Regions from separate parts of the Thioalkalivibrio thiocyanodenitrificans ARhD 1 genome, predicted to be linked through region 1. Evidence: predicted binding sites of a transcription regulator. Region 1 holds the regulator's gene; the other holds the start of a gene.
The links. The regulator sigma-54, encoded in region 1, starts transcription at its own class of promoters, with help from an activator protein. The targets are predictions, from matches to a motif close to TGGCANGNTNCNTGCTT.
Positions count from the first base shown of each region.

Region 2: THITHI_RS0110275 (TorF family putative porin) is a predicted target of sigma-54. The motif match lies at 4,766-4,782, and genes of this name have one in related genera.

Region 1 is NZ_KB900536.1:1,564,400-1,571,776, reverse strand. It holds gene THITHI_RS0107355 (PTS sugar transporter subunit IIA) at 1-336, opposite strand, end outside; gene rapZ (RNase adapter RapZ) at 363-1,223, opposite strand; gene hprK (HPr(Ser) kinase/phosphatase) at 1,220-2,167, opposite strand; gene THITHI_RS0107340 (PTS sugar transporter subunit IIA) at 2,170-2,640, opposite strand; gene hpf (ribosome hibernation-promoting factor, HPF/YfiA family) at 2,650-2,973, opposite strand; gene THITHI_RS0107330 (RNA polymerase factor sigma-54) at 3,019-4,515, opposite strand; gene lptB (LPS export ABC transporter ATP-binding protein) at 4,698-5,423, opposite strand; gene lptA (lipopolysaccharide transport periplasmic protein LptA) at 5,420-5,938, opposite strand; gene lptC (LPS export ABC transporter periplasmic protein LptC) at 5,919-6,479, opposite strand; gene THITHI_RS0107310 (KdsC family phosphatase) at 6,476-7,003, opposite strand; gene THITHI_RS0107305 (KpsF/GutQ family sugar-phosphate isomerase) at 7,139-7,377, opposite strand, start outside.
Region 2 is NZ_KB900536.1:2,176,915-2,184,291, forward strand. It holds gene THITHI_RS0110255 (CheR family methyltransferase) at 105-920, opposite strand; gene THITHI_RS0110260 (CapA family protein) at 1,003-2,151, shown strand; gene THITHI_RS0110265 (ammonium transporter) at 2,357-3,601, opposite strand; gene glnK (P-II family nitrogen regulator) at 3,639-3,977, opposite strand; gene THITHI_RS0110275 (TorF family putative porin) at 4,049-4,705, opposite strand; gene THITHI_RS0110280 (accessory factor UbiK family protein) at 4,981-5,274, shown strand; gene THITHI_RS0110285 (sulfite oxidase) at 5,476-6,828, shown strand; gene THITHI_RS0110290 (c-type cytochrome) at 6,924-7,244, shown strand.

The DNA.
Region 1 (7,377 bases):
CAGTTCGTGCAGGCGCAGTTGCGGGTAGTTGAGCACCCTCACCAGCATGGGCAGGTTGATCCCCGCGATTACCTGGGTCTTGGGCTGTTGCAGCAGCCGGGTGGCGATGTTGCTCGGTGTGGAGCCGTACATGTCCGTCAGTACCAGCACCCCGTCACCCGCATTGAGCCGACGGTGTTGCACCAGGGCCTGGGTCAGCAGTTCGTCGGGATCACCTGCCTGGGACACCGCCAGCCAGGCGGTATCCAGCGGCAGCTGACCGAGCATGGATCTGGCCGTGCTGAGCAGGTCCTCACCGATATGGTTGTGCGTGATGATCAACAGGCCGACTGCCATGATGGGGGTCCCGTTTCTGCTCGGGTTCAACTCAGTTCGCGGTGACGCGTGCTGACGTCGGTGCCGCGACTTTCCCTGAAGTGCCGGGCCAGGCGCTCGGCCAGGTAGACCGAGCGATGCTGTCCGCCGGTACATCCCAGGGAGACGGTCATATAGCTGCGATGCTCCGACTCGAAGCAGGGTATCCACTGTTCGAGAAAATCCCGTAGGCTGTCAAACATCCTGTCGACCACCTGGTATTGCCCCAGGAAGGATGCCACGTCGGCGTCCAGTCCTGTGAGGCGGCGCAGCATGGGTTCCCAGTAGGGATTGGGCAGACAGCGTACATCGAAGACGAAATCCGAGTCCACCGGCGCGCCATGTTTGAACCCGAAAGACTGGAACAGTAGGGAAAGCGCCTGATCTCCCGCCTGCTCGACCCGGTCGCGGACAAGATGGGTGAGCTGGTGCACATTCGTGCGCGTGGTGTCCACGATCAGGTCAGCGCGCACCGCGATCCGGGACAGCAGACTGCGCTCCAGATTGATGGCCTCCATCAGGGGCATGCCGCGCCGGGCCAGGGGGTGCTTGCGGCGGGTCTCGCTGAAGCGGCGCAGCAGGATCTCTTCATCCGCCCGCAGGAAGATGATCTGCAGATCAACACCCAGGTTGCGGATCTCGTCGATGATCTCTCCAAAGTGGTCCAGTTCCTCGATGCCGCTGCGCGCGTCAATGCCCACCGCGGCGGTTTCGTAGAGCTGCAGCTTCGGCGTCATGAGCTGGCGTACGAAGGCGGTGAGCAGGCCCAGGTGGAGGTTGTCCACGCAATAATAGCCGGCATCCTCCAGGGCATGCAGGGCCACGGTCTTGCCGGAGCCGGACAGTCCGCTGACGATGATCAGTTTCACGAGCCATCCTCCTGCATGGCGCGACGCTGACGGGCGGCCAGATCCTCACCTGCATAATAGCCCTTCAGGCGCAGCAGGTGATTTCTAACGGCGGCCTCCACCATCACGGCCAGGTTGCGGCCCGGTGCGACCGGCAGATTGATTACCGGTATCTCCAGACCGAGGATGACCCGTGTCTGCCGGCCCCCGTGCAGGCGGTCACCTTCCGGTTCTTCCGGGTGGCCCAGGTCGAACAACCGAACGATCAGGCGCAGATATTTGCTGTCCTTGATGGCGCTGTCGCCATACATGGAACGGATGTTGAGGACCCCGAGGCCACGCACCTCAAGGAAATCCTGGAGCACCGGCGGACAGGTTCCGCGCAGGGTGTCCGGGGTGATGCGCGCAAATTCCGGGGCATCGTCGGCGATCAGCCGGTGTCCGCGACTGATGAGCTCCAGGGCCAGTTCGCTCTTGCCGACGCTGCTGTTGCCGGTAATGAGCGCGCCGATGCCCATGACCTCCATGAACACACCGTGCAGCGTGATGGTTTCCGCCAGCTTGTTGCTGAAGAAGTAACGCAGGATATTGATGAGTTCATAGCTGGGAAGCGGTGTGCATAACAAAGGAAGGTTGCAGTCCTCGGCCTGTTCCCGAAGGGCTGCCGGGGGCTCCTGCCCGTCGGCGATGATCAGCAGCACGGACTGACCACTGGTGAGCTGTTCGAGCACATCGCGTTGTGAGTTCCTGCGAAGGCCCGACAGGTAGGCCACCTCGTCCTTGCCCAGGACCTGGACCTGATTGGGATGGATCAGGTTGAGATGGCCCACCAGCGAGATCGGCCCCTCCATCTGGGTGTGCCGTGCCAGCCTGCGTTCGCTGCCCTTCAGACCGGCAACCCATTGCAGGCCCAGTCGTTCGTCCATGGCGTCCACCAGGGAACGAACGGTGAGCGACTCGCTCATGGCTATTCGCTTTCCCCGCCGCCCTTCCAGCGACTCACCTGGGAGAGCAGGGCATCGCTGTCCTCGGCGTCGCGCAGGTGGGCGAGGGTCGTCGAGTCGGCGAACATGTGTGCCAGCGTGGCAAGGATCTGCAGATGCTCATCGGTGGACTCCCGGGGCACCAGCAGGGCGAACAGAATGTCCACCGGCTCCTTGTCCGGGGCGTCGTAGTCCACGCCCCGGTCAAGTTTGAGCATGGCGGCGACCGCGTTGTCGATGCCCGAGACGCGGCCGTGGGGGATCGCCACGCCGCGGCCGAGTCCGGTGCTGCCGAGACGTTCACGGGACAGGAGGCTGTCGAAAATCTCCCCGACGGCGAGTTCCGGACTGCTGGATGCCAGCAGTTCACTCAGCATCTCGATCGCCCGCTTCTTGCTGCTGACCTCGTTGCTGCATACGACCCGGTCGGGGGCCAACAGATCACTGATGTTCATGGATGGACCTTATTCCCCGTGGTTGCGGTGTGATCCTTCCGCGCGGTGATGATCCTTCAGTTTCTCCTTGTGCTTGACCACCTGGCGATCCAGCTTGTCCACGAGTGCGTCGATGGCTGCGTACATGTCCTGATGCGTGGCGTCGGCAAACAGGTTGTTTCCGGTTACCAGCATGGTGGCCTCGGCCTTGTGCTGAAGCTTCTCCACCGTGAGGATCACGTGCACATCGATGACATTGTCGAAGTGACGCTCCAGGCGCTCGAATTTCTCGTGAACATAATCGCGCAGTGCCTGGGTAAGGTCTACATGATGTCCGGTCAGGTCGATCTGCATAGGGGGCTCCTTGGATAGTTTCTATGTAGAGAGGGTGGATTTGGGTCAAACGAGGCGCTTGCGCTCGTTGGACGGCGGGATGGCCATGCCTTCCCGGTACTTGGCAACTGTCCGGCGGGCCACGTGAATGCCGCGTTCCACCAGTATTGCGGCAATCTTGCTGTCGCTCATGGGTTTGCCGCAAGGCTCCTCGGAGATCAGCTTCCGGATCATGGCGCGGATCGCGGTCGCGGAGCATTCACCGCCGTCCGCGGTACCCACATGGCTGGAGAAGAAGTACTTGAACTCGAAGATTCCCCGGGGGGTGTGCATGTACTTCTGCGTGGTGACCCGGGAGATGGTGGATTCGTGCATGTCCAGCTGTTCGGCGATATCGCGAAGCACCAGCGGCTTCATGGCCTCCTCGCCATGCTCGAGGAAGCCGCGCTGCTGTTCGACGATGGCGCTGGCTACCCGCAGCAGCGTCTCGTTGCGGCTCTGGAGGCTCTTGATGAACCAGCGCGCCTCCTGGAGATGGTTGCGCATGTAGACGTTGTCCTGGCTGGAATCCGCGCGGCGCACGAAACTTGCGTACAGCGGGTTGACCCTCAGACGTGGGGCGATATCCGGATTGAGCTCCACCTGCCATCGCCCTTCGTGCCTGCGCACGAACACGTCGGGGATCACGTACTGGGGTGTGTCGTTGCTGATCAGTGTGCCGGGCCGGGGGTTGAGGCCCCGGATCAGGCTGATGATCTGTTGCAGTTCGTGCTCGCCGACGTGCAGGGCCCGGGTGAGCTGACGGTAATCCCGGGAACCCAGACTTTCCAGGTGGTCGCGAACCAGCAGCTTCGCCTCGTTGAGCCAGCGGGTGTCCGCGGGCAGTTGCCGGAGCTGGATCAGCAGGCACTCCGACAGGTCACGCGCGCCGCTGCCCACCGGATCCAGTTGCTGCACCAGGTGCAGGACCGCCTCGATCTCCTCCACGGGCAGATCCATCTCCATGTCGCCGGACAGGCTCGCCTGGATGGACTCCATGGGCTCGGTCAGGTAGCCGTCTTCGCTGATCGCATCCACCAGTGCCATGGCGATGGCGCGGTCCTCCTCGCTCATGTGCATCAGGTTGAGCTGCCACATGAGGTGCTCGCGAAGCGACTCGCCCGCGCCGCTCTGGTTCTCGAACAGGTCGCGACCCTCGTACTCGGGCCGATTACCGGACGCGCCGAGGGGCGCGACGTCGTAGATGTCCTCCCAGTTGCTGTCCACCGGCAGGTCTTCGGGGATGTCCTCGCCGGCACCACGCTCATCAGGGCCGGGGAGGCCTTCCAACTCCGGCGCCGCCTCGCCATTGGGGGCGCTGTCCGATGCACCGGAGGTGTGGTCGGGCTCGGTGCTTTCGGCTTCGCCCTCCACGCTTTCCAGCATGGGGTTGGTCTCCAGGGTTTCCTGGATCTGGGCCTGGAGTTCCAGCGTGGAGAGCTGCAGCAGGCGAATAGCCTGTTGCAGCTGGGGCGTCATGGTCAGGCTCTGGCCTAGACGCAGCTGGACGGAAGGTTTGAGCATCGCTTGTCAGGCAGTATCTGCCCGGGCGCATGTGGGCAGGGTGTGTTGCTCCGGACGGGCTCCGGTGCGCGGTCGTTTGCTGGTTGTCAGCGGCATGCATGCGTTCATGAGCCCATTATAGGGTAGCGCAGGCAGAAATTGGCATGTACTTCGCATCCTCATACCCGGAAATAAACCGAGTTTCACAGTCTGAAATGTTCTCCCAGGTAGGTTTTCCGCACCTGCTCGTTGGCGAGCAGGGCCTCGGGCGGCCCCTCGGCGAAGATCCTTCCTTCGTTCATGATGTAGGCCCGGTCACAGATGCCCAGGATTTCACGTACATTGTGATCGGTGATGAGAACGCCAATGCCCCGGTCCTTGAGATGGGTGATGATGCGCTGAATCTCCACGACCGACAGCGGGTCCACGCCGGCGAAGGGCTCGTCCAGCAGGATGAATGCCGGTTCCGTGGCGAGTGCCCGGGCGATCTCCACCCGGCGCCGTTCGCCGCCGGAGAGACTGACGCCGAGACTCTCCCGGATGTGGGCGATCTGGAGTTCCTCCAGCAGTGCTTCCAGGTGTTCGCCGCGCTGCTCGGCGTCCAGGTCACGCCGTGTCTCGAGCACCGCGAGGATGTTGTCGGCGGCGGAGAGCTTGCGGAACACGGAGGCTTCCTGGGGCAGGTAGCCGATGCCCATTCGCGCACGCGCATGCATGGGGAAAGGGGTGAGATCCCGGTCGTTGAGCACAATCCGGCCGGCATCGCTGGGCACCAGCCCGACGATCATGTAAAAGCAGGTGGTCTTGCCGGCACCATTCGGCCCAAGCAGTCCGACCACTTCACCGCTGTCCACGTGCAGCGATACGCCGGCGACCGGGGTGCGCCGGCGGTAACGCTTGACCAGGTCCCAGGCCGCCAACTGGCTCATTGAGCTTCCCGTGGAGTGATGATGACCTCCACCCGGCCTGCGTCACCCGCGGCGGCATCCAGGGTCTCCCGGTCAAGATCGTAAACGATGCGATCGCCCCTGAATTCGTCTTCCGCCTGCCAGATGCGCGCCTGCCCTGTCAGGACCACCTGACGATCCTCGGCCAGGTAATCCATGTGCCGGGATTCGGCATGGACCTCGCGGCCGTCTTCGGTGAGGGTTCGCAGGGTGACGAGATCGCCCTCGGCTTCCATGCGTGTGAGCGCGCGCCCCGGGGTGTACACGGTGAGGACGTCGGAGCGGATGACCAGCTCGCCCTGGGTGACCACCACGTTACCCCGGTAGACACTCACGCCGCGCTGATCATCCAGCCTGGCGGTGTCGGACTGGATTCGGACAGGGAGGTCGCGTTCCGAGCCGGCCGCGGCCTGGATGAACGTGGCGGCCAGAATCACGGCCAGGCACAGGACCGGCCAGCGTGGTGAACGGAGTCTGTCAAGGGAAGTACGTGCCATCGGCCTCATGGAGCAACTCCAGTTCACTGGTTTCCAGGTCGGCGCGCATGCCCGTGCCGTCCACCCGGTAGAGCGCGCTTCGGATTGCCACGTGGGCCTCGGTATCCGCGCGCCGGGGGCCCGGCCAGACCGTGACATCCCGGGTGTGGATGTCCAGGGCGGGATCCTGTTCCATGGCGGGCCGTGTCATGTGCACCGTCCCCAGCAGGTGAACCTCGTCGCCCCGGGGGGAGATCCATCCCTGTTCCGAACTCACGGTCCAGTCCGCCCCGTCCTCTCGGTGTATCACCATCACCGGCGTGTCCACCAGGCTGCTGCCGTCGAGCTGATACTGCTCCATGCGCTCGCCGGAGAGCCGGTAGCGCGGTGCTCCGTCGGAACCCGTGACCAGGGTGGTGAAATGCTCCATGAACAGTTCCGGCGTATGCGCGGATGGTGCCAGGAACAGCTCGAGTCGTTCCTCGGCATCCCGGCCCAGCCAGAACCCGACGGCCGCGACGGTGGTGATCACCAGCACCAGTGTGATGCGCTGCAGGCTCATTTCAGGTAGGGCGCCAGCATGCGCTCCAGGCTGCCCTGGGCCTGCATGATGAACTCGCACACCTCCCGGGCCGCCCCTCTCCCGCCGGGCAGGGCCGTCACCCACTGGGCATGCTGTCGTACCAGGGGGTGGGCATCGGCCACGGCGATGGCCAGCCGCACCCGGCGCATGACCGGCAGGTCGACGATGTCGTCACCCACGAAGGCGGTGGTCTCCTCGCTCGCCCCCGCCTGCTGCAGCAGGCCGCCCAGGGCGTCGAGCTTGTCGCGCCGCCCCTGCACCACCAGGTCGATGCCCAGATCGCGCATGCGGTGGGTCACCACGTCCGAGGTGCGCCCGGTGAGAATGCCCACCTTCACCCCGCTGTCCACCAGCATGCGCATGCCATGCCCGTCCCTGGAGTTGAATGCCTTGTACTGCTCGCCCCCGTCGCCAAGAAACAGGCTGCCGTCGGTGAGCACGCCGTCGACGTCGAACAGGACGAGGCGGATATCCTTGGCGAGTTGGGTGGGATCTTCGGTCATTGGAAATCAGGCTGATGAAAGCGGTTGAAAGGCAATGGCAGGTCTCAAATGGCAAGGAGGAACACGCTTACCCCAAACTTCCGCCTGTGGGATGGGGCCCTTGCCACTTGCCACTTGCCACTTGAGACTTGCCACTCATACAACGCCCGCCCTCAGCAGGTCATGCATGTTCAATGCGCCCACCAGGGTGTCGTTCTCGTCAGTCACCGGCAGGGCGCTGATCTTGTGGTCTTCCATGATTTTCAGGGCTTCCACCGCGAGCATGCCGGGGTTCGCCCGCTTGAAGGTGCGGGTCATCACGTCGCCGATGGATGTGGCGAACAGATCGATGCCCCGGTCCAGGGTGCGGCGCAGGTCCCCGTCGGTATAGACGC
Region 2 (7,377 bases), 610 kb from region 1:
CCTCCGGCCGCAGGCGGTGTTCCGGGTTCCCGGCACTGCGCGACTGGCGAAACCGGACGTACCATCTTTCAATATCCGTCTTCGCCCGCCCGCCCGCAACCGGCTCACGGTTTGCGATAGAGGGCGAGCCGTTCCGAGATGACCGAGAAACCCGGCCCGCCCTCCGGAACCCGTTCATGCACGCCCAGCACAAGCACGCCACCGGGCAGCAGGCGGTCATGGAGCGCCTGAGCGGCCTGGAGCTGAAGGTCGTGCTCAAAATAGGTGAAGGCCAGATTGCGGCAGCAGATCAGGTCGAAACATCCCTCGTCCAGAGGCGTACGCAGGTCGTGGGACCGGAACCGGACCGCTGTCCTGAACTCCGGCTTGAGACAGTAGCGCTCGTCATGCAGCCGGAAGGCCCGGGCAAGCCAGTCCGGCGGCAGGTTGCGCACGGCGCTCCAGGCATAACAGCCTTCCGATGCCCGCGACAGCAGGTCGTCATCGGCATCCGTGGCGAGGATATCAAGGACGAGGCCCGGGAATCGTCGGGCGAGCTGGAGCTGCCATCCGATGGCCAGCGTGTACGGTTCCTCACCGGAGCCGCATCCGGCACACCAGACCCGAAGCGTCCGGTCGGAACGCGCCAGCGCCGCCCGGGCCAGTTCCGGCAGAACATCGTCCATGAGCGTCTGGAAGACCCGCCTGTCGCGGTAGAACCGGGTGACGGTGATACGGCAGAACGCGTCCAGACTGGCCCACTCCCCGGGATGTTCGTCCAGATACAACCGATAGGCTGCCACGTCCGGACAGGACAGGGCAGTCATGCGCCGCTGTATGCGCTTGCACGCCTGTTTACGCACCCGCCGGAAACCCGGCCAGCGCAGCTTCAGCCGGGGCAGCGCCCACTGCAGAAAAGCGACACATTCCGCATCCTTCACGCCACCCCCTCCTGATTCCCAATTCCCGAAAGCGTGTCACCGCCTACACTGAAATGGAATCCACGCTGCCGGGAGATCTGCCATGGAGCACGCGGTTCGGGCCCGCAGGTCCGACATGCCGGACGACGCCGTGACCCTGTTCGTCTGCGGAGACGTCATGACCGGGCGGGGCATCGATCAGGCATTGCCTCACCCGGGCAGCCCCGAACTCTACGAATCCTTTGTACGGGACGCCCGGGACTATGTGGCCCTGGCGGAAGCCGCCAGCGGCGCATTTGCCCGGCCCCTGGGCTTCGCCGGCATCTGGGGGGCCGCCCTGGACGAACTGGCGCGCTTCGATCCGGCGGTGCGGCTCATCAACCTGGAAACCGGCATCACCCGCCATGACGCGCCCTGGCCCGGGAAGGGCATCCACTACCGCATGCATCCGGATAACGCCCCCTGCCTGCAGGCGGCACGTATCAACTGCTGCGCCCTGGCCAACAATCACGTGCTCGATTGGGGCCGGGAAGGCCTCCGGGAGACCTGCCGGGTGCTGGACGAACTGGGGATCGCCCGTTGCGGTGCCGGGGAGGACGGACCGGCGGCGGCACGACCGGCGTGCCTGAAAGCTGCTCCGGGCGTGCGGGTGCTCATCTGGAGCATCGGTCTCTCGGACAGCGGCATCCCGGCCGACTGGAGGGCGGATACCGGCCGGCCCGGCGTGTGGCTGGCGCGCAAGGCATCGGGGCGCGGCGCGGAACCCCTGGCCGAAAGAATCGAGTCGGAGAAGCGGCCCGGTGACCTCGCCGTGGTCTCCATCCACTGGGGCGGCAACTGGGGATACCGGATTCCGGCGGGGCACCGCGCCTTTGCGCACCGCCTGGTGGACGCCGGCGCCGACCTCGTCCACGGGCACTCCTCCCACCATCCGCGGGGCATGGAGCTCTACCGGGGCCGGCCGATCCTCTACGGCTGCGGTGACTTCATCAACGACTACGAGGGCATCCGCGGCTACGAGGAATTCCGACCGGATCTGACACTCATGTACTTCCTGCGCCTTGCGCCGTCCACGGGAACACTCCTGGACCTCTGGATGACGCCGCTTCGCATGGCCCGCTTCACGCTGCACCGGGCCGACACGGACGACGCCCGCTGGCTGTTGGACCTGATCAACCGGGAGCGTCATCGCGACATGCCGCTCTTCAGCCTGGACGCGGAGGACCGGCTGTTCCTCCGACCCGGTCACTGACTCACCGGCCTTGTGTCCCGATCACACCGCTTCGATACGCCACCATGGGCATGTGAGCAGACATCAACCGCCTTCGGTCCAGCGTCCCATCGAGGCACTTGAACCATCCTGTGCCTCACTCCAAAAAAGCGGGCGCCGAAGCGCCCGCAACAGACCACACCTTGTGTGAGAGGTGCTGGCGGCCCGCGAACGGGCCCGGTAAACCCTATTTGACGGTGAACTCCGGGTAGGCCTCCAGTCCGCACTCGGACTGGTCCACACCCTGGTATTCCTCGTCCTCGCTGATCCGGATGCCCATCAGGGCCTTGAGGATCGCCCAGACGATGAGGCTCGCCACGAACACGAACACGAAGATCGCCACGATGCCGATCAGCTGATTGATGAAGGTGGCATCCGGGTTGGACAGCAGCACCGCAAACACACCCCAGATACCGGCCGTGCCGTGCACGGAGATGGCACCCACCGGGTCGTCGATCCGCAGCTTGTCCAGACCGATGATGGAGAACACCACGATGGCACCGCCGATGGCGCCGATGATCACCGCCAGCAGCGGCGAAGGCATCAGCGGTTCGGCGGTAATGGACACCAGACCCGCGAGGGCGCCGTTGAGCCCCATGGTGAGGTCGGTCTTGCCGTAGACGAGGCGGGTGATGATCAGCGCGGCGAGCACACCGCCGGTAGCGGCCAGGTTGGTGTTGGTGAACACCTGGGCCACGGCGTTGGCGGACTCGATGTCGGAGACCTTCAACTCGGATCCGCCGTTGAACCCGAACCAGCCCATCCACAGGATGAAGGTACCGAGCGTCGCCAGCGGCAGGTTTGAGCCGGGAATGGCATTGACCTCACCCCTGGGACCGTACTTGCCCTTGCGCGCCCCGAGCAGCAACACACCGGCAAGGGCCGCCACGGCACCGGTCATGTGCACGATGCCGGAACCGGCGTAATCCAGGTAACCGATCTGGTCCAGCCAGCCTTCGCCCCAGCTCCAGTAGCCCTGGAAGGGATAGATGACGCCGGTCATGAACACCGCGAAGGCCAGGAAGGCCCAAAGCTTCATGCGCTCGGCCACGGCACCGGAGACGATGGACATGGCAGTGGCCACGAACACCACCTGGAAGAAGAAATCGGACATGCCGGAGTAGTAGATCTCGCCGTCGCTGGCGAGTACTTCCTCGACGGTGTTGTCGCCGCCGATGAAGAAACTGAGTCCCGGAATGACAGAGTTCAGGCCGTCGCCGTACATGATGTTGTAGCCGATGAACATGTACATGATGCAGGCGAGCGAGTAGAGCGCGACGTTCTTGGTGAGAATCTCGACCGTGCTCTTGCTGCGGACAAGACCGGCCTCCAGCATGGAGAAACCCGCGGCCATCCACATGACCAGCGCGCCGGATACCAGGAAATAGAAGGTATCGAGCGCGTAGGCAACTTCAATGACTTGACTTTCCACTTGTGTGTCCTCCGCTAACGCTTGTCAGCTTTGTGATTTAGAGGGCGTCGGTGCCGCTCTCGCCGGTACGGATGCGGATCGCCTGTTCCAGCGGAAACACGAAGATCTTGCCGTCGCCGATCTTGCCGGTGTTGGCGGCCTTGGTGATGGCCTCGATGACCTGATCCGCCATGGCGTCGTCCACGGCCACCTCGAGCTTCACCTTGGGCAGAAAATCCACCACGTACTCGGCGCCCCGATAGAGTTCCGTATGCCCTTTCTGCCGGCCGAAGCCCTTGACCTCCGTGACCGTGATGCCCTGCACCCCGATCTCCGAGAGGGCTTCGCGCACATCGTCGAGCTTGAACGGCTTGATGATTGCAGTGACTAGTTTCATGTGAGTCCTCTCCCGGGAAGCGGGCCCGCTCAGGCGGGGACCGCCCCCATGAAATGGTGTTTCCCGCTGCTTCAGAACGACATGGTGTAGGAGACGTAGGCGCGCAGATCATCGTCATCCGTGAGGTCGTTCCGGACGATACCGATCTCGAAATCGCTCTTGGTCAGAAAGATGCCGTACCAGGTGTAGTCCTCGGCGGCGCTGTCGTCGAAAGCCACGTGGCCGATGCGGGCGCCGGCGGTCATGTCGCTGGCCACATCGAACTCGGCGCCAAGCTCATAGGAGATCGTGCCCTCGAAATCGCCGTCATCGGCGTTGGTCACGTAGGCGAGGCTTCCGTAGAAGTTCATGAAGCTCAACTCGCCGTAGAGCTCGCCGAAGTCGGCATCATCGCTGCGCGGATAGGTGTAGGCGATGTAGCCCACGTCGTAGCCGATGTCGCCCGCCTCGCCGGAGAAGCCCAGGTAGAGGTCGAGTTCGTAGTCGCCGCCGCCGCCGAGACTCGACATCCAGGTGCCGACGTAGAATCCGGATTCGTGCTCGTAGTCGAGCCCGCCGGAGATGGCAGCGTCATCGTCGGATTCGCTGACGCCACGGAAGAGGTAGTTGCTGGTGAGGCCGATGTTCGCGCTCACCTCGGCCATGGCGGTGCCGCCGGTGAGCCCTCCCACCATCAGCGCGCCGGAAAGGGCGGAGGCCAGCAGGGTCTTCTTGATGCGGTTGTTCATCGTGTTGCTCTCCTGGATTCGGGATTCTCGGTATGCAATCAGACGTTGCCGGCTTCACTGATGCACAGCGTGTGCCACAACTTTTTTCGCTTTGCATACAAATGGTTATGGGGAAGCCGGCAGAGACCGGACGGATGGCGCACCAATGGAGAGCGCCCTGCGCACGGATTTGCACCATATCCGTGCGCGCGACCGGCTGGTCTGGGGCACCGGGTCGGGGGCACAATGAATCGAACCCAAGACACCCCGTCGAACCGCAGCCAGGGAGGATCCCCATGCCCACCACAACCCAGCCCCTCGATGACCTGGTCCGGCGCCTGGCGGAGATGATGCCGGCGTCGGTCCGTCACGTTCAGGAGGACGTGGAGAAGAACCTCAAGGCGGGGCTCGCCGGTGCCCTGCAGCGCATGGATCTGGTCACGCGGGAGGAGTACGAGGTGCAGGCGAAACTCCTGGCCCGCAGCCGGGAGCGGCTGCAGGAACTGGAGGCCCGCGTTGTCGCCCTGGAGCAGGCGCTCTGGGCCGCGCGCGCCAGGGGATCACAGGGAAAGCCTCCGCCCGGGGAATAAACCCCGCCAACCCCGCATCTTCCTTGACAGGGTCCAAGGAAGGACTATGAGGATAGGGTCGGGAATTTAGAATCTGTCTAAGTTCTTCGGCCTGCCACGTTGTGCTTGAGCACCTGAGACGCGAACATCCGGGCGACCGTTGCCGGCGCCCGATTCACCTTTCGCGTGACACATCGATAACGATGCTGGAGGGGTAGGAACATGAAAAAAACGGATAACGGCACCTGGGAATGGCTGCGGGGCTATACCCGCGATCATGGCGCGAGCCCTCAGGACCTGGAAATCTTCGACGAGGTATCGTCCCGTCGCCAGTTCTTCGGCCAGGTGGGCAAGGGGGGCGCCGCCCTTGCCCTGCTCGGCTTCGGCGCCGGCACCGAGGCGGCCCTGCAGGGTCTGTTCGGCCGCGGCATGATCCCCGCCGCCTGGGCGAACACGGGGGCCGATATCACCGACGAGCAGGCCAGGCACATGATTGCCGACGCCGGCAAGGAAGGCCTGATCGTCTACAACGAACGTCCCATGAACGCGGAGACCCCGCCGCACCTGCTGGCCGACGCGGTCACCCCCGCCAAGCGCCACTTCATTCGCAACAACGACATGATCTCCGATCGGGCCATGCGCAAGGACCCCCAGGGCTGGAAGCTGGAGATCGAGGGGGAGGTACACAACACGGTCTCCTTCAGCCTGGACGACCTGAAGGGCATGCGCACGGTCTCTTATCGCGTACCCATCGAGTGCGGCGGCAACGGTCGTGCCCGTTTCGATCCCTCTCCTCGGGGCAACCAGTGGAAGTATGGCGCCATCGGTAATGCCGAGTGGACCGGTGTACCCCTGGCCGAATTACTGAAGGCCGCTGGACTCAAGGACACCGCCGTGTACACCGCTCACTATGGTGAAGAGCCGATCCTGGGCGACCGCCCCCGTTTCTCCAGGGGCATCCCCATCGAGAAGGCGATGGAGCCGCACACCCTGGTTGCCTTCCAGATGAACGGTCACGACATCCCCGCTGCTCACGGCTATCCCGTCCGTCTGGTGGTACCAGGCTGGGTGGGCAGCTGCTCCCATAAGTGGCTCAACAAAGTCGTGGTTCGGGATCGCGAGCATGACGGTCGTGGTATGACCGGTTACTCCTATCGCATGCCCAGATATCCCGTGCGCCCCGGGGATCGCCCGCCCGAGGAGGATATGGTGGTGGCCACTTCCTGGGTGGTTAAGTCACTGATCACGGGGCCTGCCGAGGACAGCGAGTTCAAGGTCGGTGAGACCATCAAGGTCACCGGCCACGCCTGGGCCGGCGAGAACGATGTCAAGGAGATGTGGGTGTCCACCGACTTCGGCCTGAACTGGAATAAGGCCAAGCTCGGCAGCCCCCACAACAAATATTCCTGGCAGCAGTGGGAGACCGACCTGAAGTTCGACGGAAAGGGCTACTACGAGATCTGGGCCCGGGCCGTGGACGACGAAGGCAACACCCAGCCCATCATCGAGGGCTGGAATCCCCGGGGTTATCTCGGCCACAAGGTGCACCGCGTGCCGGTGGTGATCCAGGCCTGAAGGCAGAAAAACCTCAGGCACGAGAAGCGGCGGTCCGGTCATCGGGCCGCCGCTTTCTCTGTCAACGACAACAATCCCGACGAGGAAGGAACAAGATGTTCAAGCGACACCGTCTCTCCCTGTGGCTGACCGCCCCCGCGCTGCTGACCGCATGGCTGGTGGGCCTTCCCGTTTCGCAGGGCGCCCTGACGACCGACGCCCGGGCGGACGAGATGACCCCGAAACAGCTTTTCGAAGTGCACTGCGCGGCCTGTCACTCCATCGAGCTGCCCATGACCCAGCGCCTGGCCCGCCATGACTGGGAATGGGTTCTCGACGACATGGAGGACTACGGCATGACCTGGCTCACAGACGAGCAACGCGAGCAGATCGTGGATTACCTGACCGAGAACTACGGGCGCGACACGCCGCGCTAGCGGAAGTCGGGTCTTCCCTTGACGACGAAAGCAGACACTCCGGTGTCTGCTTTTTTACATCCATCACCGGTATACGCCGCCGGCGCATGCGTCCCCCGGTCCGCCCTGATCCCGCCTGTCGCGGTGGGGTGGC